DNA from 3 places in the Paenarthrobacter nicotinovorans genome. Region 3 is predicted to be linked to each of the others. Evidence: predicted binding sites of a transcription regulator. Region 3 holds the regulator's gene; each other region holds the start of a gene.
What was found. The regulator Rex, encoded in region 3, represses fermentation and respiration genes when NADH is low (regulators of the CRP and FNR family bind a similar motif). The targets are predictions, from matches to a motif close to CTTGTGAANNNNTTCACAAG.
Positions count from the first base shown of each region.

Region 1: a site for Rex is predicted at 3,387-3,406, ahead of JMY29_RS01875 (ALF repeat-containing protein). Genes of this name have one in related genera too.
Region 2: a site for Rex is predicted at 3,386-3,405, ahead of JMY29_RS11455 (glyceraldehyde-3-phosphate dehydrogenase). Genes of this name have one in related genera too.

Region 1 is NZ_CP089293.1:371,079-377,513, reverse strand. Features, by position in the region: gene JMY29_RS01885 (SRPBCC family protein) at 1-154, shown strand, start outside; gene JMY29_RS01880 (IclR family transcriptional regulator) at 178-987, opposite strand; gene JMY29_RS01875 (ALF repeat-containing protein) at 1,155-3,203, opposite strand; gene JMY29_RS01870 (amino acid permease) at 3,465-4,901, shown strand; gene JMY29_RS01865 (IS30 family transposase) at 4,989-6,173, shown strand; gene JMY29_RS01860 (3-hydroxybutyrate dehydrogenase) at 6,260-6,435, opposite strand, start outside.
Region 2 is NZ_CP089293.1:2,452,551-2,458,985, forward strand. Features, by position in the region: gene JMY29_RS11440 (acyltransferase domain-containing protein) at 1-488, shown strand, start outside; gene JMY29_RS11445 (HNH endonuclease family protein) at 473-1,273, opposite strand; gene JMY29_RS11450 (hypothetical protein) at 1,393-1,602, opposite strand; gene JMY29_RS11455 (glyceraldehyde-3-phosphate dehydrogenase) at 1,677-3,128, opposite strand; RNA gene rnpB (RNase P RNA component class A) at 3,429-3,814, opposite strand; gene JMY29_RS11465 (YaaA family protein) at 3,872-4,636, shown strand; gene JMY29_RS11470 (zinc ribbon domain-containing protein) at 4,655-5,392, opposite strand; gene JMY29_RS11475 (Nif3-like dinuclear metal center hexameric protein) at 5,451-6,377, opposite strand.
Region 3 is NZ_CP089293.1:3,388,584-3,395,018, reverse strand. Features, by position in the region: gene JMY29_RS15735 (DUF559 domain-containing protein) at 177-1,142, opposite strand; gene JMY29_RS15730 (HAD family hydrolase) at 1,300-2,118, opposite strand; gene JMY29_RS15725 (glutaredoxin family protein) at 2,319-2,573, shown strand; gene JMY29_RS15720 (redox-sensing transcriptional repressor Rex) at 2,651-3,358, shown strand; gene JMY29_RS15715 (hypothetical protein) at 3,407-4,150, opposite strand; gene JMY29_RS15710 (hypothetical protein) at 4,379-5,059, opposite strand; gene JMY29_RS15705 (YceI family protein) at 5,226-5,777, opposite strand; gene JMY29_RS15700 (histidine phosphatase family protein) at 5,986-6,435, shown strand, end outside.

The DNA.
Region 1 (6,435 bases), 1.3 Mb from region 3:
GCGCATCCAGCAGCTGTTCGAAACACGCGGACTGGTGTCCACGGTGGTGGGACGACTCTTCGCCACGGGATCCTACCGGGGCAGTTTCCGGGGCGAGCTGGAAGCTTTCCGCGCCATGGTTGAACGCGACTCCCCCGGGCCGGGCAGCCGCTAGGGTGCATCGGCGCTTACTAAGCGTCAGCCCGCCGTCGGGCGACCATGGATCCGGACCGACAGTTCGTCGGCGGCTTTCCTGATCCGCGCGGCCAGTACGGGCCATTGCTCAGCCGGCACTTTGTCCTCCAGGAACGTGACGGCGACTGCCGCCGTCGGCCATCCAACGTGGTCAGTCACGGCGACGGCGATGGAGCCGAACCCGGGAGTGATTTCGCCGTTTTCCGTGGCGTAGCCACGCTGGCGCACCTGGTCCAAATGGGACGACAAGGCGGAGTACTTCATGATGGGAAACTCGACATCGTGCCGGGACGTGAAGGCCGCAGCGTTCGGGTAGAGGGCGCGGACCTGCGACTTGGGCAAGGCGGCGAGGATTGCCCGACCGGACGCGGTGAGGTGGCTGGGAAGCCGAACCCCGACGTCGGTCACCAGGCTTGGGCGGTTCTTGGCACGTTCTTCCACGATGTAAAGGACATCGCGGCCATGGAGCACAGCCAGGTGTGCGCTCTCGCCGATCACGTCGACCAGCGACGCCAGCATGGGGCGACCCAGCCGTGACAACGGCTCCTGCCGCGAATAGGCGGAGCTGAGTTCGAAGGCACTGATGCCGAGCCCGTAGCGCTGCTCCTCATGCAGATGGAGGACGAAGCCGTTCGCCTCCATAACGCCCAGAAGGTGGTAGACACTGGACCGCGGCAGGCCCAGTGCCGTGGCGATATTCGACGCCGCCATCGGCCCTCGCCGCGAAGCCAACAGTTTCAGGATGCGCAAGGTGTTTTCGGCAGCCGGGACTTTGGACGTGGCCTTGCCGGGCGCGGTGGGCGTGGTGGTCATGGTTCCTCGCTGCTGGGGGATCTTGAGGGGCGCCGGAGCATACTGTCCGGTATCCCGTACTCAAGCGTGCACCTTTCACAAGGCATTGACCAGCACCGGGCCGCCGGGAGTGTCCGGTATACCGGACACTCCGACGACGTTTTCCGACTGCCCGGAGGCGTAGCCGGCTATCCCTCGGCTGGGGAGGGACCCTTGCGGCGCAACAGGAACGTGATGGCTCCAGCTGCTGCCAGGACCAGTGCCACGATGAGGCCGATGGTCCAGCCACTCATGCCCGCAGAAGAAGCAGCCATCGGAGCAGCCGCCTCCTGTGACTGGGAATCCACCGAAGTGGAGCCCTTTGCTGCCGAGGTCGTCGGCGGCACGGAAATGCTCGGTGCGGCCGAAGGCGTTGCTGCGGGCTTTTCTACGGACTCCGTGACAGCTCCGGTCTCAGCCAGTCCGACGGCGGGAGCGTACTCGCGCGGCCACGGAATGACGATCGGGGCTGCTCCTGTTCCCGATTGCTGCGATGCATCAACGCTGCCGGCCGCAAGCTGCCCACCAGCGGCTTCGGCCTGGCGCGCGGCCTCGGCCTGGCGCGCGGCCTCGGCTTGGCGTGCGGCTTCAGCGGCCTTCGCAGCGTCAGCCGCCCTACCGGCGTCGAGGATTGCCTGGTCAGTGAGCCGCGACAGCTCTGCGAGAGCGGTGTTTACGGCGGCGGTATGCCGGGCATTCGCCGCGTCCTTTTCGGCAGCAGTGAACTGTTCGCTTGATGCAAATGCCTGAAGTTCCGCTCGCCCGCCCGCCATCGCTACGCCAGCAGCAGTCTGGAGCTCCGGAGAATCGAGCCTTATGAGACCGTCGGCCAATTCCGAGTTATCCAAGTACTGCGCGTCGGAGTGTCCGTACTCGAGGAAGTACCGGACATCTGCATGGTTGACGGACTTAACAGCGTCCTTAGCAGCCTGGACCACGTGCACGCCGCCCGCGGCCATGTGCTGGAAAGCACGCTGCCTGTCGTTAACAAAGGCTGCACTGTCCTGTTCGCTCGCGAGACCGTGACCATCGGCAATGAAGTCCTTGACGGCAGAGTCCCCACCCAGCAGAGCAGCCTCAGCTGCCTTCCGCACTTCAGGCGTACCCACCAATGCGAGGTCCAGTGTGGCCTGGCGGGCTTCCATGATCAGAGGATCAAGATCAGCACCAGGGGCCGTTAGCGTCGACAGCAAAGCCGGAAGCTCGGCGGCGGCCTTTTTGAATGCAGCCTTGGCGGGCTCTTGGGATGCGAGCCGGGCTTTGTCTATGGCCTGCTTGGGCCAAGCCTGCGAGAAGCGATAGTCCCGCTCTTCCAGCAAGCGCCTCAGGTCGGTCTTCTTGGGGCCATCAACGGCGTGTCGCGCGTTCTCCAGAGCAGTCTTCGCGCGATCCGCCACGGCTGCCGAGCCAGCAGGGTTGGCTGCGATATCTGCCCTCACAGCGTCGAGTGATTTGGTGACCGTAGTCAATTTTTGGTCCTGCGCTGCGGCAACGAACTGACCGTAGCGCAGGTATGTAGCAAGGACTTCAGGGTCGTAGGTGTCCAGAGCAGCCTGCGCTCCGCGAGTGACGGCGGCAATGGGCGAATTGGTCAGGTAGGCTACCGCCTCACGGTCCTGGCCCTGAGCGGTCTTTTGCCAGCCTTCGAGAACGAACTTCTCGACAGCCTCACTGCCGTTGTCCAGGCTCTTGGAAGCAGCCATCCGGATGGGACCCGAGTAGTTGAGGAACCGAGTGGCCGTTATCCGCAGGTCGAGATCCCAGGCGCCGGCCCAGCCCTTTGACAGGAAGCTCGTGATCACGCTGGGGTCGTTAGTGGCCAGTATCCTGACCGCGCTCTCCCTGACATGTTCGCTCCCCCGTGTCGTCAGCTCGGTGACCAACTGCTTCCGGTCAGCTGCCAGCGCGACGTCCTGGCCGCCGTCGAGGAATGCCTGGACCGCGTCCGGCCCACCCACCAAGGCGGCAGCGGCGGCGGTGCGGATTGCGGGACCGCCGGTCTTCCAGAGCTCAACCACGCCAGCGGCGTCACTCACCCGTTCCACGAAAGGCACGGGAGCTTGCGAGGCGTTCGGAACCTCAAAATTCGGCACGTCATAGGCCTGCGCGGGTGCGGCAAAGAGCAAGGATGCCCCGGCCACTACGGCAACAACGGCAGCTGCCCAACGGCGTCGGGTAGCGCGGATTACGGAAATCATGAGTCCCCCAAGTAACAGATGCAAGAGTCAGCACAGAGTTCAAAGGGGGCGACGCGAAATGCGAGGGATGCCTGACCGTGTTGAAGAGCTGTCCGCGGTCATCATATCCGACCGGGAACTATGACTTTTACCACCCTCTGATGAGACCCACAGCATGGTGTCTGCGATCAAAGACACCAATCACCCGTGAGTCCGATCACAAGGCCGTCAAAAGTGATCTGCTGGATAGCGATCCCCTCCCAAAGACGAGAAGGTTTTACTATGCAACAAACCAAGCTGGCTGTGGAGAGCTCTGTCCTCCAGGCCGCAGGTACGGCGCTCAGCCGAGGCCTCAACGTCCGTCACATCCGCTTCATGGCACTCGGATCCGCGATCGGCACCGGCCTGTTCTACGGCTCGGCGTCGGCCATCCAAAAGGCCGGACCGGCCGTCCTGCTCGCCTACATCATCGGCGGCGCGGCCGTGTTCATGGTGATGCGCGCCCTCGGCGAAATGGCCGTCCGACACCCCGTGTCCGGCTCGTTCGGCCAATACGCGAGCCGCTACCTGGGGCCTTTCGCCGGTTTCGTAACCGGGTGGACCTACGTGTTCGAAATGGCGATCGTGGCAATCGCCGACGTCACGGCCTTCAGTATCTACATGGGCTTCTGGTTCCCACAGGTGGACAGATGGATCTGGGTGCTGGCGATCATCCTGTTCCTGGGCGCCATGAACCTGCTCAGCGTGAAGGTGTTTGGTGAGCTTGAGTTCTGGTTCTCGCTGATCAAGGTGGTGGCGATTATCGCCATGATCGTGGGCGGTGCGGCGATCATCGTGTTCGGTTTCCAAACGGGCGACGGCGGTGGCGTGGCACCGGGGTTGGGGAACCTCGTGAACCACGGCGGTTTGTTCCCCAACGGATTCGAAGGGCTCCTGGCAGCGTTCGCCGTCGTGATGTTTGCCTTTGGCGGAATCGAAACGATTGGCATCACCGCGGGCGAAGCCGCCGACCCCAAAAAGGTCATCCCGCAGGCCGTCAACACCGTGCCCGTGCGGGTGCTCCTGTTCTACGTGCTGACTTTGGGCGTGCTGATGAGCATCTTCCCGTGGAACGAGATCGGCAGCAGCGGCAGCCCGTTCGTGCAGATCTTCGACGGACTGGGCATCCCGGCCGCTCCGCACATCCTCAACGCCGTGGTCATCACCGCCGCGCTCTCGGCGATCAACAGCGACATTTTCGGGGCCGGGCGCATCCTGTTTGGTCTGGCACAGCAGGGCCACGCACCCAAGAGCTTCAGCAAGATTTCCCGCCACGGCGTTCCGTGGATGACCGTGGTGATGATGGGTTGCATCCTGCTGGTGGGCGTCGTTTTGAACGCCGTCATCCCCGAAGACGTGTTCGTGCTCATTGCCTCGATCGCCACCTTCGCCACCGTGTGGGTCTGGGTGATGATCCTGGTTTCGCACGTCGCGATGAAGCGGGAGATCAAGCGCAAGGGCCTGCCGGCGTCGGAATTCGGCTCGCCGCTCTGGCCTGCTGCGTCCATCCTGACCATGGCGTTCATGGCGATGGTCATCGTGATCCTCGGAGTCTTCGAGGACACCCGGGTTGCGCTGTATGTTGGCGGAACCTGGCTGGTACTCCTGTTCGTGGCCTACAAACTGTGGGTCCGCGGTGGTGGCCTGCGCCGGGCCGAATTGGTAGACGAAACCGCCTGATTTTCCACGCCCGTATGACAGTTAATGCCAATGTTCGCGCGGCAAAGTCATAGGGTCGTTGCAACGCTCTGATTGATGGAGCGTTTTATGGTCAAGTTGTTCCCCAAGGCTGCGCGTACTGAGTTTCTTGATTTGGTGTGTGCGGGGATGCCTGTTCGTACTGCTGCCCGGCGTGTCGGGGCGGTGCACGCTACCGGGCACAATTGGTGGGTTCAGTCTGGCCTAATGATGACCGTGAACCGGGGTGCTACCGGAGGTCTTGCCGATCCTGCTCCTTCAGTCGGGGGCCCTGGCCGTGCGTTGGGTCTGGAAGAGCGAGGCATGATCCAGATGGGTGTGCGGATGGGCCTCAGTTACGCGAAGATCGGCGCATTGATCGGGCGGGATAAGTCCGTAGTTTGGCGGGAGGTCAAACGCCACACGAGCGCGGACGGGAAGTACTACGCCTCGGTCGCTCACGCCAAAGCGCATCAGGACAGGCGCCGTCCCAAACCCTTCAGGCTGGCCAAGGACGAGGGTTTGTGCCGGCTGGTCGGCGTCTGGATGGATGACGGGTGGAGTCCGAAGCTGATCTCCTCGATGTTGGCGTATTACTTCGGTGACGATCAGACTATGCAGGTGAGCCACGAGACGATCTACCAGGCCCTTTACGTCCAAACCCGCGGGAACCTGCGGGCGGACCTGGCCGAAAAGCTCAGCCTGAAACGCAAACAACGCATCCCCCACGGCACTGACCGGCGCGCCAACAGCCCCTATAAAGAGGCCTTCAAGATCAGCCAACGTCCCGCCGAGGTCCAGGACCGGGCAGTGCCCGGGCATTGGGAAGGTGACCTCATCATCGGCGCCAACGGGACAGCGATCGGAACCTTGGTGGAACGCTCAACCCGGTTCACGATCCTGCTGCACCTGCCAGGGGACCACACCGCGGAAACCGTTGCCGCCGCGATGATCCGGGAGATGGCCTCCCTCCCGGATCACCTGCGCCGGTCGATCACCTGGGACCGCGGCACCGAGCTGGCCGACTACGCAAAAATCCAGACCGCTCTCGATACGACGATGTACTTCTGCGACCCGCACTCGCCCTGGCAGCGCGGCACCAACGAAAACACCAACCGGCTCCTGCGGTTCTGGTTCGAGAAAGGCACTGACTTTTCAGTGCACACCCCCGAGGACATCCGCCTGGTCGCAGCGAAACTCAACCGCCGCCCCAGACCAACACTGAACCTCGAGACCCCAGCCAACCGGCTAAACCAGCTGCTACAAGCGGCCTAACCCCCAGCGTTGCTCCCACCAATTGACTTTGCCCGCGGAACATTGGCATTAACTGTCACTTCGCGGGGATGGGGCGAAGGCGGGGCCTACCTCGCCGACCAACCACCGTCCATGGTGTAGCTCGCGCCGGTGACCATACCGGCGTCGTCGGAGGCCATCCAGACTGCCAACGACGCAACTTCCTCCGGCTCCACCAACCGCTTCACCGCCGACTCCGTGAGCATCACCTTGGCCAGGACTTCGGCCTCGGGGATGCCATGGA
Region 2 (6,435 bases), 940 kb from region 3:
GTTTCGGGCTCGACACCTGGTCCTGGCTGACGCTGCACATGGCCGGCAATCTTTTCAGGCTCGGCAGGCTGCAGTTCCATCTGGTGCCTGATGAGGGTTACGCCTCGGGCTGGGTGCTGGGTGTGCATATCCCCGAAGACGGCGGGCTCTCCCCCGCTTTGGTGGACGAGAGTTTCGCAGAGGCCCGGGACTTCTTCGCACGCCATTTTCCTGACAAGCCGGTGGCAGTGGCCACCTGTGACTCGTGGATGCTCGATCCCTATCTGGCAAAGCAGCTGCCAGAGAGCAATATCGCCTCATTTGCCCGCCGCTTTACCGTGGACCGCTGCACGGACGCAGCCACGGATGCCGTGTACTTCACCTTCCGGCAGCGCGGCATGCACGACCTGGAGAAGCTCCCGCGGGAAACGTCACTTCAGCGCGTAGTTCTGGAGAGAATCGACGACGGCGGCACTTGGCAACTCGGGCATGGTCACCTGGCGTTGTAGATCGTCTGCTGATCCGGGCAGGAGGATAGAACGCTCTTCATGGCGTCTTTCTCCGCTTGGGTGACCCACAACCGGTAGGCCGTCTTCACCGAGATCTGCCGGGCAACGTAGTGGCAGCGGAAGTTCTTGTTGGCCGGCAGCCACGTCGCGGCGTCGCCGGCGCCTTTCTTGACGTTTGCCGGACCATCCGCCGCAATCAAATTCAGCGGGTCGTTGGCGAGGGTCTGCCTCTGCTGGATGGTCAGCTGCTGGGCGCCTTTTTGCCACGCGTCGGCCAGCGCCACCACATGGTCGATTTGCACGGCGGAGCTGGTGTCCTGGCCCCTTGTGAAGGATATTTGCCTTCCCGTGTAGGGTTCGTTCAACGTTCCGGAGGCCACCTTGCAGGAGGAGCCGTCCATGAACTTGACTGCACTCAGGTCGCGCCGGAGGATGTCGTTGCGGGTATCGCAACCGTTCCGGTCCGCATCGGCCCACGCTTGTCCAAAGGCGGCCCTGTCATAGTCCGTTTTCGGCGCCCGCCCTTTGACCGGCAACTGGTCCAGGGCCTCGGAGGCCTTTTCGGGCATGACCGCCGCCGCGCCGCGCACAGGCTTCATCCATTCGGGGTTGTAAACCGGGGCTTCGCTGGGGCCGGACTGCGGAGGTTGAGCTGCTTCAAACTGGCCCACGGTGAAGAACCAGGACAGCCCGGCGACAATGGTAGCGGCAGCCAGTGCCAGAACCGCCCACGCTTGACGGGAACGGCGGCGGGCGCGTTTATAGGCGGACCAGGTGATGCTCAAGGGACTCCATCCAACGGGGCAGGCAGTGTCTTACGAGCGTAGGACACGGCCCCGACAGTCAGAGTCGGTATCCACAATGTGTAGGAGAAGTCACACTACACAGAGGGTGAAAGAGCCGGTTATTGCTCGCGCGTCACGCGTTGGAGGTCCTCGGCGGCAAGAGCCAGGAGGCCCCTCAGTTGTTCCACGCGCTCGTCGGTGACGTCCCCGGCAGCATTGGCCGCAACAGCTTGGTCCAGAAGCTTCTGGGCTTGCTTATGGTTGGCCTTGGCGACGTCCAGGGCGTGCTCCAGAGTGGTCTCATGTTCCATCGTTGATTCGTTTTCCATGAGACCCATTCTGGTCAGGTTTCCCGGCCGTTTCCAGTGACCCGGCCGGGAAACCCGTGTTAACTGCTGCGGACCTAGGCGCCGGCCGTTTCGAGTACGGCAATGGGAGCGATGACATCCCGGGCCGGGAACGACGGCGGGTTCACGCCGGCCATTTCTTCCATCACACGGACAACCTGGCAGGAGTAGCCGAACTCGTTGTCGTACCAGACGTACAGCACGAGGTTCTTGTCGTTGGAGATCGTGGCGAGGCCATCGACGATGCCGGCCCGACGGGAGCCGACGAAGTCCGTCGAGACTACATCGGGAGAATCGATGTAATCGATCTGCTTGCGGAGATCGGAATGCAGCGACATTTCACGCAGGAAGTCGTTGACCTCGTCGCGCGTGGTGCCCTTCTCCAGGTTGAGGTTCAGGATGGCCATGGAGACGTCCGGGGTGGGTACACGGATGGCGTTGCCTGTCAGCTTTCCCTGCAGTTCGGGAAGGGCCTTGGCCACTGCCTTGGCGGCACCGGTCTCCGTGATCACCATATTCAGCGCAGCGGAGCGTCCGCGGCGGTCACCCTTGTGGAAGTTGTCGATCAGGTTCTGGTCGTTGGTAAACGAGTGGACAGTCTCGACGTGGCCGTGAATGATGCCGAACTTGTCGTTGATGGCCTTCAGCACCGGAGTGATGGCGTTCGTGGTGCAGGATGCGGCGGTGACGATCTTGTCGTCGTCACTGATGTCGCGGTGGTTGATGCCGTGAACAATATTCTTGAGGTCACCCTTGCCCGGCGCCGTCAGCAGGACGCGGGCAACGCCCTTGCTCTGCAGGTGCTGGGAGAGGCCATCGGCGTCGCGCCAGCGTCCGGTGTTGTCGACCACCAGGGCGTCCTTGATTCCGTACTCGGTGTAATCAATAGTTGCGGGGTTGTCCGAGTAGATGACCTGTACCTGGACGCCGTTGGCGGTGATGGTGTTGGCTTCCTCATCCACACGGATGGTGCCTTCGAAGGAACCGTGAACGGAGTCGCGACGCAGCAGGCTCGCGCGCTTCACGAGGTCGTTGTCGGCGCCCTTGCGGACCACGATGGCGCGCAAGCGCAGGCCGTGGCCGCCACCGGCCTTTTCGATCAGGATGCGGGCCAGCAGACGGCCGATACGCCCGAAACCGTAAAGAACGACGTCGGTGCTGGTGCGGTCGTCAGCGCCGCGCTTGCCAACGATCTCGGCGAGCTCGGAGCGCAAGTACTCGTCCAGGGAGGCGCCATTGCCTTCTGCCCGGTACTTTTCGGTCAAACGTGCAATATCAATGGCTGCTGCGCCGAGCTCCAGCTCGGAAAGGGCGTTCAGCAGGGGTGCCGTCTCCTCGAGCAGGAGCTCGTGGTTGCTCATCCGGCGTGCAAAGCGGTGGGCCTTGAGGATGTTCATGGTGGACTTGTTGATCAAGCTCCGGCCGTGGATGCTGGTGACCACGTTGTTTTCCCGGTACAACCGGCCGATCACCGGAATCATGGCCTCGGCGAGAGCCTCCCGGCCCATCCACTTATCAAGACAAGAATCTGACGTCTGGCTCACAGAACTACCTTCCTTGGGTCAACCACATACGTCCTCGTATGCGGATGGCGGCGGCCGCCCGGAGTAGTCCTGCGGCACATGCGCCGGCGGGCTTCGGTCCACCCACAGCGCCTTGAACGAGAGCAAAGAAAATCCGCCGGCTGCGAACGCAGTCCCGGCGGCAGAACATCTACGTTCAGTAACCATTCTAGGCGGGAAGGTCGGGGCATGGTCGTCCCGGAGGCGTGAAATCACTCACACGCCCGTCATTCAGGGAGTCATAAATGGATGGGTTGACCGATACGCCGGGTTCTGTCATCCCCTTCCGTTACCGGAAAGGGAGAGGCGGCCATCCATCTACGAACGCCGTTGCCGACGCCCTCCAGCAGCCTACCCGGACACTCGGGCGAGCAGCCCTCGAACGTGTCCTGTCTGGCCTTGCTCCGGGTGGGGTTTACCTAGCCTCCCCGGTCACCCAGGGAGCTGGTGGTCTCTTACACCACCGTTTCACCCTTACCTGCTGCCCGGTGCAATACCGGGACGCAGGCGGTCTGTTCTCTGTGGCACTGGCCTGCGGGTTACCCCGAGTGGGCGTTACCCACCACCCTGCTCTGTGGAGCCCGGACGTTCCTCGAGCCACTTTCGTGACGCGCGGCCGCCTGGTCAACCCATCCGCCGTACAGTCTACCGGCGTCCAGGACGGCCCAAGTCACCGGTAATATCGACTGGTGCTGATTCTCCTGCCGCCCTCAGAAGGCAAAACCCCCGCCCTCAAAGGACCTGCCATCGAATGGGAGTCGCTGAGCTTCCCGGAACTGAACCCGTACCGGGCCAAGGTCCTTGAAGCTCTGGGGACAGTGAGCGCGCACGAGGACGCCCTGGCGTTACTGGGCGTCGGCGCCTCGCTGCGGGACGACGTCGAACGTAATACCCGGCTGCACGCCGAACCGGCGGCTCCCGCGCACCAGGTCTACTCAGGGGTCTTGTACGACGCCCTCGGCTTCAAGAGCATGACGCCGGCCCAGCGCCGCAAGGCGACGGAGTCCATCCTGGTTGTTTCCGCTTTGTGGGGAGCCATTGGCTTTGGTGACCACGTGCCCGCCTACCGTCTGTCGATGGGAACCGCACTGCCCGACGTCGGACGCCTCGCCTCCTATTGGAAGCCGCAGCTGAACGCCGCCCTCGCCCAGCGGGTCGACGGCGAACTGCTGGTGGACTGCCGCTCCAGCACCTACGCCGCAGCGTGGGCTCCCCCGGCCGCACAGACGGTGAACGTCAATGTGTTCAACGAGGCGAACGGCAAGCGCACCGTGGTGAGCCACTTCGCCAAGCACACCAGGGGTGAGTTGGCACGGCATCTGCTGACCAGGCGCGGCAAGGCTCCGGAAACTCCGGATCAGCTCCTGAAGGCCGCCAGCGAAATCCGGACCGCCGAACTGGTTGAGGGCACCGCCCGGAAGCCACACGCCCTGAACATCATTCTGTCCAACTAAGGCCGTGCCCGGGTCAGGTCAGTTCCACTCCGCTGAACGGACCAGGATGACGCCGGAGTCCGGGCAGAAAACGATGTCGTCCTCCGCTGCGGCTTTGACCTCGGCAAGGTCACCTGGGCTGAGCATCATCCCCGAGCCTTCGGACTTTCCGTGGAACAGCCGGGCAGCACCGACTCCACGCTTGGCGATGGTCTTTTCGTACACCGCGAGCATCCCCGGGTCCAGCGCCTCGGCGAATACAGCCCGTTGCCCGCGAACCACTGTCTCCTCGGCCGCGATCTCCGCGATCGCTTCGTCCAGTTCAGAGCGGATGCTGCCGAACGAACCCTGGATGTCGTCAACAATGGCTTGCTGGGCAGCCTGGCGTTCACGCAGGGTGTCCAGGCGCTCCAGGATCTCAAGCTCAACGTCTTCAAGGTCCGAACGGCGCTTGTTCAGCGAGGCGATGTCGTTCTGCAGCGCCACCAGGTCCTTGGACAACCCGGTTCCGCTGTTCAGCCGGGTTTCATCGCGCTCGATGCGGGACGCAACCTGTTCGACGTCGGCTTCCGCGCGGCGCAGTTCGGCTTCGGCGTCATGGACAGCGATTTTGGCCGCCCCGAGTTCACCGTTGGCCACACTGAGGGCGTCCGTCAGGTCAGTAATGCGGGGATCGTTTTCCAGCACCTTCCGGCGGCCCGCCAACGACTTGAGCTTGGCATCCAGCCCCTGCAGTTCAAGCAATTTCAATTGTTCTGCCGGTGCTGCTTTCGCCACGCTTACCTCCGCTTGTCGCCGCCGGTCCTGGAGATCAGGTCCGGCCCTTTCCTAGACTCTAGTCGCCGCCGGGAGTCAGTATGAAGTCCCAAGGGTCACTGTTGGTACTGCTGACGCGGATATCGACGTCGTAGCCCTGGTCAGCGAGCACGTTGCCCAACGCTTCTGCGGCGGCTGGAAGCCACAGCCATTCACTCGCAAAGTGCGATACGTCAATCAGGTACGGCCGCCCGTTGGTGGCCCCCTCACGCGCTTCGGAGGCCGGATGATGCCGCATGTCCGCTGTGACGTACACATCGGCATGGTTGGCCCGGACGGCGTCGAACAAACTGTCCCCGGCGCCGCCGCAGACGGCAACACGCCGCACCAGGCCGTCTTTGTCGCCGGCAACCCGGACCCCGCCCGCCACGGCGGGCAGCATTTCAAAGACACGGGCCGCAAAGTCGCCCAGGGTTTCAAGCTCCGGAAGATCGCCCACCCTGCCGATTCCTTCTTCCGGCAATCCGTTGGATGCCTGGGTCAGGGGCGCCACGTTCTCCAGACCGAAGGCATCTGCCAGGACGTCCGACACTCCGCCAACGGCTGAGTCACCATTCGTGTGCACGGTAAGCAGGCCAGTGCCCGCTTCGATCAATCGGTGGACAGCGAGGCCCTTGGCCGACGTTGCGGCAACGGAGTTCACCCCTTTGAGCAACAGGGGGTGATGGGTAATAAGGAGCCCGGCACCCCATTCGATGGCTTCATCGATAACGGCCAGGGTGGGATCCACGGCAAAGAGGACTTTGGTCACCGGGACCGTGGGGCGCCCGACAACCAGGCCGACTTCGTCCCAATCCTCGGCGAGGGACTCGGGCCAGAGTTCTTCAACAGCCAACAACACCTGGCCGAGGGTAGGTTCGCCGCTGGCCCCAACTGTTTCTTCGTGTTCTGTTTCGTCATCTTCGACGGAATCCGCATCAGAAATGCCAGTGTTCACTGCTTCCATATCCCTATTCTTCACTACCGGGCCGGTTCAGGCAGTCCTGGTCACTTGTGCAGCTGCC
Region 3 (6,435 bases):
CATCCCTGACGCTTGCTCACGTTCCGCGGGTTTGGGTGTGACGCTTGCTCACGTTCCGTGGGTTTGGGTGTGGCGCTTGCTCACGTTCCGTGGGTTTGGGTGTGGCGCTTGCTCACGTTCCGTGGGTTTGGGTGTGGCGCTTGCTCACGTTCCGCAGGTTTGGTGGTGATGCTTGCTCACGTCCGGGGCCGTGCGAAGCCGGAACGGACTGCGGGGTCTACCCATCCTTGCCGCAACGCCCTCTTTATCTGCCGGGTAGCGTTTGCGAAATTGTCTGCGAGGTCGTCCTTCCCGAAGATGAGAACCGTCCACCCGGCAGCCCCGAACGCTTTATCCCTGCGCCGATCGCTAAAGATCTGCTCCTCCGCGAGGTGATGGCCGCCGTCGTACTGGATAGCGATCCGACGCTCCCGGTAACCGAGGTCGGCAGAAGGGGAAAGGGGATCGGCCGGCCGGAGCCGAAGTTGCAGTTCGGGTTCCGGAAGACCGTCGTCAAGCATCGCAAGACGAAGCAGCGACTCGGGGGCTGAGTCAGCGCCTACCCGCATCAGGTCGATCGCTTCCCGAGCCCGCACAACACCTTGAAGGTTCTTGTGGAGCTCCACCATCGAGCGGAGGGATGCAATGGTTGCAAACGCTGTGTCCCGTTGTTCAAATTCGGGCCTGGGTACGCGGATGAGTTGGTCTCCGACGCAGACGAGTTCCTTCAACGGCAATATGCGGGCCAAATCCAGCCAGGTCCGGGACCGGGTGCTGATCCAAAACCCTCGGACCAACTCGACCTCGCTCTCCGCCACTACGACGCTATGCCCGGAGACGCCCTTTCGCCGCACTGCCGGCAGATTTCGAGGCTTGCTCAGGTGCAGCTCATTGGAATCGGCGAGCCACGGAGGGAGCGGCAAGCCGTGCAGCCGGGCGGCAGTGACATGCGAAATCCAGGCGCCTGGACTCGCGACCGAGAGCGATCGGGCAGCTGCTTCAAGGTCGAAGTCCCAATCCGATGGCCGGTAGATACCTTTACTCACTGCTTCAATGCTGACGCGGTTCCAGAGATTGCGATGCGCGAGGCCGGCAGCCTTGGCCTCGTCAAGAGTGAACGGAGCGGATCCCAGTTGGGACGGAACGGGTTTCGGTATCTGCATACGGCATTGTTACCCGGATCCGGCTGTGAGCGCAGAAGTTATCCACAGGCGGGTCTGCCCTCATGAGGGGATGTGAGGGAGGGTTTGGTTCAAGCAGTGGGGATGTGAGGGAGGGTTTGGTTCAAGCAGTGGGGATGTGAGGGAGGGTTTGGCGACGCTAGAGGCGGGGGCCGCGGAATCGTGAGAAGCCGCGCCACAGGCCGTAGATCGCCCCTCCGACGGTGGCGGCTTTGAGGCCGAGGGTTGCCGCGCGTCGGCCGGACCGGAAGTCGTATACGGGCCAGTTGTTGTCGCGGGCATGGCGTCGCAGCTTGGCGTCAGGATTGATGACGACGGGGTGCCCCACCATTGTCAAAAGCGGGATGTCGTTGGCGGAATCGCTGTAGGCCCAGCAGTGGTCCAGATCCAGGCCCTCCCGGTCGGCGACCAACTGCACGGCGACCGCCTTGGCCGGTCCGTGCAGGATGTCTCCGACCAATTTCCCCGTGTACATGCCCTCATGCACTTCACCCACGGTCCCCAATGCACCGGTGAGCCCGAGCCGGGTGGAAATTACGGTGGCAACCTCGATCGGCGTCGCCGTCACCAGCCAGACCTTACGGCCCACCCTGAGATGTTGCTCTGCGAGAGCCTTCGTTCCGGGCCAAATCCGGGACTCGATCATTTCGTCGTAGACCTCTTCGCCCAGGGCTTTGATGTCATCTACGGTGATGCCGGCCGCCAGGGTCAAGGCCGAGTCGCGAACGGCATGGACGTCCTCCATGTTCTCGCCGCGCATCACGAACTTAAATTGCTTCCAGGCGAACCCGGCCGCTTGCGGCAAGGTAAAAGCTTTGCGTTCATACATTTTGCGTGCGACGTGGAAGAGGCTCGCACCCTTCATCAACGTGTTGTCGACGTCGAAGAAAGCAGCTTCGCCGCTGTGCTTCTGCGCTTGGGCAGCAGCGGCAACGGCGACGTTCTTCTCCTCGGGCATGCCTTGAGTCTAGTCAATGGCGAGTACCCCGCGTTGAGGGCGCACTCGAACGCCCTTACCGGTGGGGTGTGAGGGAGGGTGGGGTTGAAGGGGGTGGGGTGTGAGGGAGGGTGGGGTTGAAGGGGGTGGGGTGTGAGGGAGGGTGGGGTTGAAGGGGGTGGGGTGTGAGGGAGGATCGCGGGGCGGTTACCGTTAATCACATGGCTACTCCCGACGTCGTCCTCCTCACCAAAGCTGACTGCCACCTCTGCACGGACGCCCGCGCCGCCGTCGAGCGCGTTACTGCGGGCCTCGGCTTGAGCTGGTCTGAACAGCGGATCGACGCCGACCCCCAACTTCAGGAGCGCTACGCGGAAGAGATTCCGGTGGTGCTGGTGAACGGTGTCCAGCGCGATTTTTGGAAGATCGACGAGGCCCGGCTGACCCGCACCTTGAAGAAAGCCCTGGAGGGCTGAGGGTGGCCTTGCCCGTATGTAGCGGCTTTTGTTGAGTCCGGCCCGGGGGTCATAGAGTGGAACAACAAAGCGACGCAATGGAGAATACCGTGACTGCGCTGGAACCGTCCGCGGAAGCACTATCCGGGGACAACGAACCTGCGGCTAAGCAGATCCCGCCCGCGGCTGTGGCCCGGATGACCCTCTATTTGCGTGCGCTGAACTCGCTCTTGGCCGAAGGAGTTGAGCGCGTCTCCTCCGAAGCGCTGGCCGAGGCGTCAGGTGTCAGTTCCTCCACGCTCCGCAAGGACCTCTCGTACGTAGGCTCGTATGGCACGCGCGGGGTCGGCTATGAAGTCCAGTACTTGAGCCGTCACATCGCCGCGGCGCTGGGTCTGACCCATGACTGGAAAGTCGCCATCGTCGGTGCCGGCAACCTCGGCAAGGCCCTGGCCCGGTATGGCGGCTTCGAGTCCAGGGGATTCGACGTCGTAGCCATCTTCGACGCGGACCCCATGGTGATAGGCAACGAGGTAGGGTGGCTGCGCGTCAGCGACTCAGCCGAGCTTGAGCGGGTCCTGGAGCGAACCCACACGAACATGGTGGTGCTTGCCCTGCCGGCCACGGTGGCGCAGGCAGTGTGTGACCGGGTTATTGCTGCCGGCATCAGGAGCATCCTGAGCTTTGCTCCGGTGCTCCTGCAAGTTCCGCCGCACGTGAATCTGCGGAAAGTGGACATGGCCACGGAGCTGCAGATTCTTGCCTACCACGCACAACGGGCGCAGACCCCGGGCCAGGCTGTTTAGCCTTCGCCGGGTCCGCGCCCGTAGTGGTGTGTTTGGAACCCTGTCGCTTTAGCGTCCGGAGGGAGTCTGGTACGGGTTTCCGAACTGCGGTGTCTTGCGGAAGTACGGAGCCGACGCCGGCAGGTACAGCAGGACGATCGCTACGATTCCGAGCAGTGCTGAAAGCGTCGCCAGGCTGAGCGGCACGAGGGCAAAGATCGAGAGCGCGGCGAGGACCGTGCCGAGGATGCGAGCCCAGTTCTTGCCCTTGCGGACGTTGATGGCAACGAGTGCGTACAGGCCGGCACCAATGACACCGAGTGCAATCATGACGCCGACGATGAAGCCCTGGACGTCTTCAAAGCGGACATCCGCGGCGCCGCCGGCCGACATCTGGTCTTCGAACATGCTCCTGAAGGAGGGGTCGTTCAGTGCCGCCATGGAAATAAGGATGGAGATCAGCCAGATTGCGCCTGCGCCGACAATCAACCAGAAGGCGATGTTGACCATTTGCGGGACTGTGGCAGGACCCGGCTGCTGACTCGGCCAGTTGGTGTCCTGACCGTACTGGGGCGCCTGGCCATAGGGCGAAGCGCCGGTCTGGCCGTACTGTGGGGCCGCTGGCGGCTGGGACTGCTGGCCGTACTGCGGTGCTGCAGGCTGGCCGTACTGTGGTGCAGCAGGCTGGCCATATTGCGGAGCTGCCGGCGGTGGGGACTGCTGGCCGTACTGTGGTGCAGCGGGCTGCGTGCCCGGCTGCTCAGGCTGGTTGGAGTCGCCCGGGTTCGACGGCGGGTATGGAGGGTTGCTCATGGCATTCCTTTGCTTGTTCGACTGCAGGTACGGCCGCCGGGATCAGCAAAGTGACCCTGCCCCCAGCGTGGTTCTGCTTCCACCGTACCCCCAGGGTCCCGCGCCGCTGCATACCACACGCAGGAATTTCAAGAGGGCAGGGAAAATCATCATGTTGGCGTACGTCTTCATGATGAAGGCCGCGGGAATCCCAGGGGATCCGGCCGCGGCCTTCATGCTCAGCAAGTGCTAAACGAAGTGTTTCTGCGATTCCGGGAGCCACATCATGATTGCTGCGGCAACAGCGGCCGCCGAACTGAGCAACCCGAGGTTGAAAGTGATCAGGAGGAACAGCAGGGAGAAGACCGCGAAGCCGCCCAAAATGGAGAGGACCAGCCGGGCCCACCGGGCGCCCTCCTTCATGCGGATGGCGATGAAGGCGTAGACGGCGGCCATGATGATGCTGAAGACGAAGTTGAAGATCCCCGTCCCGATGGCCAGGGCTCCGAAGTAGTCGCGGTAGATGAAGATATTGGCGAAGTTGGCGATGACGCCCAGTGCCGCTGCGGCAATCCACAGCCAGTAGGACGTGGTGAGGGTCTTAGGGACGCCCGTGGTGTCACGGAATCTCTGGGCGATGTTGTTGAAGTCCAAACCGAAGACGTTCCGCGGAGGTGCGTTATAGCCGAGTCCGGCGGGCGGTGCGGGGTTCGGGCCGGCCGGTGCTGTGTAGGCGGGTTGTCCCGGCTGCTGGTAGGCAGGGGGAGGTTGGTAACCTTGCTGCCCTTGGTAGCCACCTGGCGGAACAGATCCGCTTTGGGGAGGCTGGTAACCGCCGGGAGGTTGGTAGCCCGCAGGAGGAACATTGCCTGGCTGCGGTGGCTGGGCGCCGGGCTGCTGTGGCTGAGGTGCTTCATCTGGGGTACTCATGGCATCACTGTAGACCGCAGGTTGAAGGTTGCATAGGAAATTCCGAGCCAACTCGCAGCTAAATACAGGGTGTTTGCCGAACAATGGCCGGGTGACTCATGTGTATGCGAAACGGCGCCCCTGCAGCGCGAAGCTGGGCAGGGACGCCGTCCGGGGTGTTCTGGAATCAGGCTGCGGCCGGAGCGATGAACGCGAGTTCGAGGTTGATAACGACCTTGTCGCTGACCAAAACGCCACCGGCTTCGAGGACTGCGTTCCAGGTAAGGCCGAAGTCCTTGCGGCTGATGGTGGTTTCACCCGAGACGCCTGCGCGGGTGTTGCCGAACGGGTCTACTGCAACGCCGTTGAATTCGGTCTCGATGGAGACCTCCTTGGTGACGCCCTTGATTGTGAGATCGCCCACGAGGTCGAAGCTGTTTCCGTTGGCCTTGACGTGGCGGGACACGAAGGTGATTTCCGGGAACTTCTCGACGTCGAAGAAGTCTTCGCCCTTGACGTGGCCATCGCGGTTGACATCGCCGGAGTCGAAGCTGGCGGTCTGGATGGTTGCGGAGACCTTGGAGTCCGTCAGGGTTTCGCCGACCTCCAAAGTGGCCGAAGCGTCCTTGAACTGGCCGCGGACCTTGCTGATGCCTGCGTGGCGGACGGTGAAGCCGATCTCGCTGTGGGAAGCGTCGAGGGTCCAGGTGCCGGTGGTGACGGAAGCGGGGAGGGTCATCATGGTTGTTGCTCCTATAGGTAGTGGAAGGTACTGCGTGCTTGCCCGGTTGAACCAATTGCTTGAAGCGTCAACTGAGCTTCGTGTCTAGTATAAACATGCATATGCATCTTTTATTCCAACTCCACGGAACATTTACGGAAAACTTTGAGTTCTACTTGCGGTAGAAGATTTCGGATCGCCCCGCTTCTTTGAGAAACTGGTAAACATGCCCCAAGCAACTGTCCATCTGCTTCGCCATGGCGAGGTCCACAATCCCGACGGCGTCCTCTACGGTCGCCTGCCGGAGTTCCACCTCTCCGAGCGTGGCCGGGAGATGGCCCGTATGCTGGCCGACCACTTTGTTGCCCGCGCCGCCGACGGTGCGAAGATAGTCCATCTGGTGGCCTCTCCGTTGACGCGTGCCCAGGAGACGGCCATGCCGACGGCGGAAGCACTGAACCTCGAAATCACGGTCGAGCCGCGCATCATCGAAGCCGAGAACCACTTCCAGGGACTCCACCCCACAAAGAGCGAGTTCCTGAAGCCCAAGCACTGGTTCTACTTCCGGAATCCAATGCGGCCCTCCTGGGGCGAGCCGTACAAGGAGCAGGCAGCCCGCGTGCTGGCTGCAGTTGAGGATGCCCGCGTCAAGGCAATCGAACTTGGCGGGGACGGC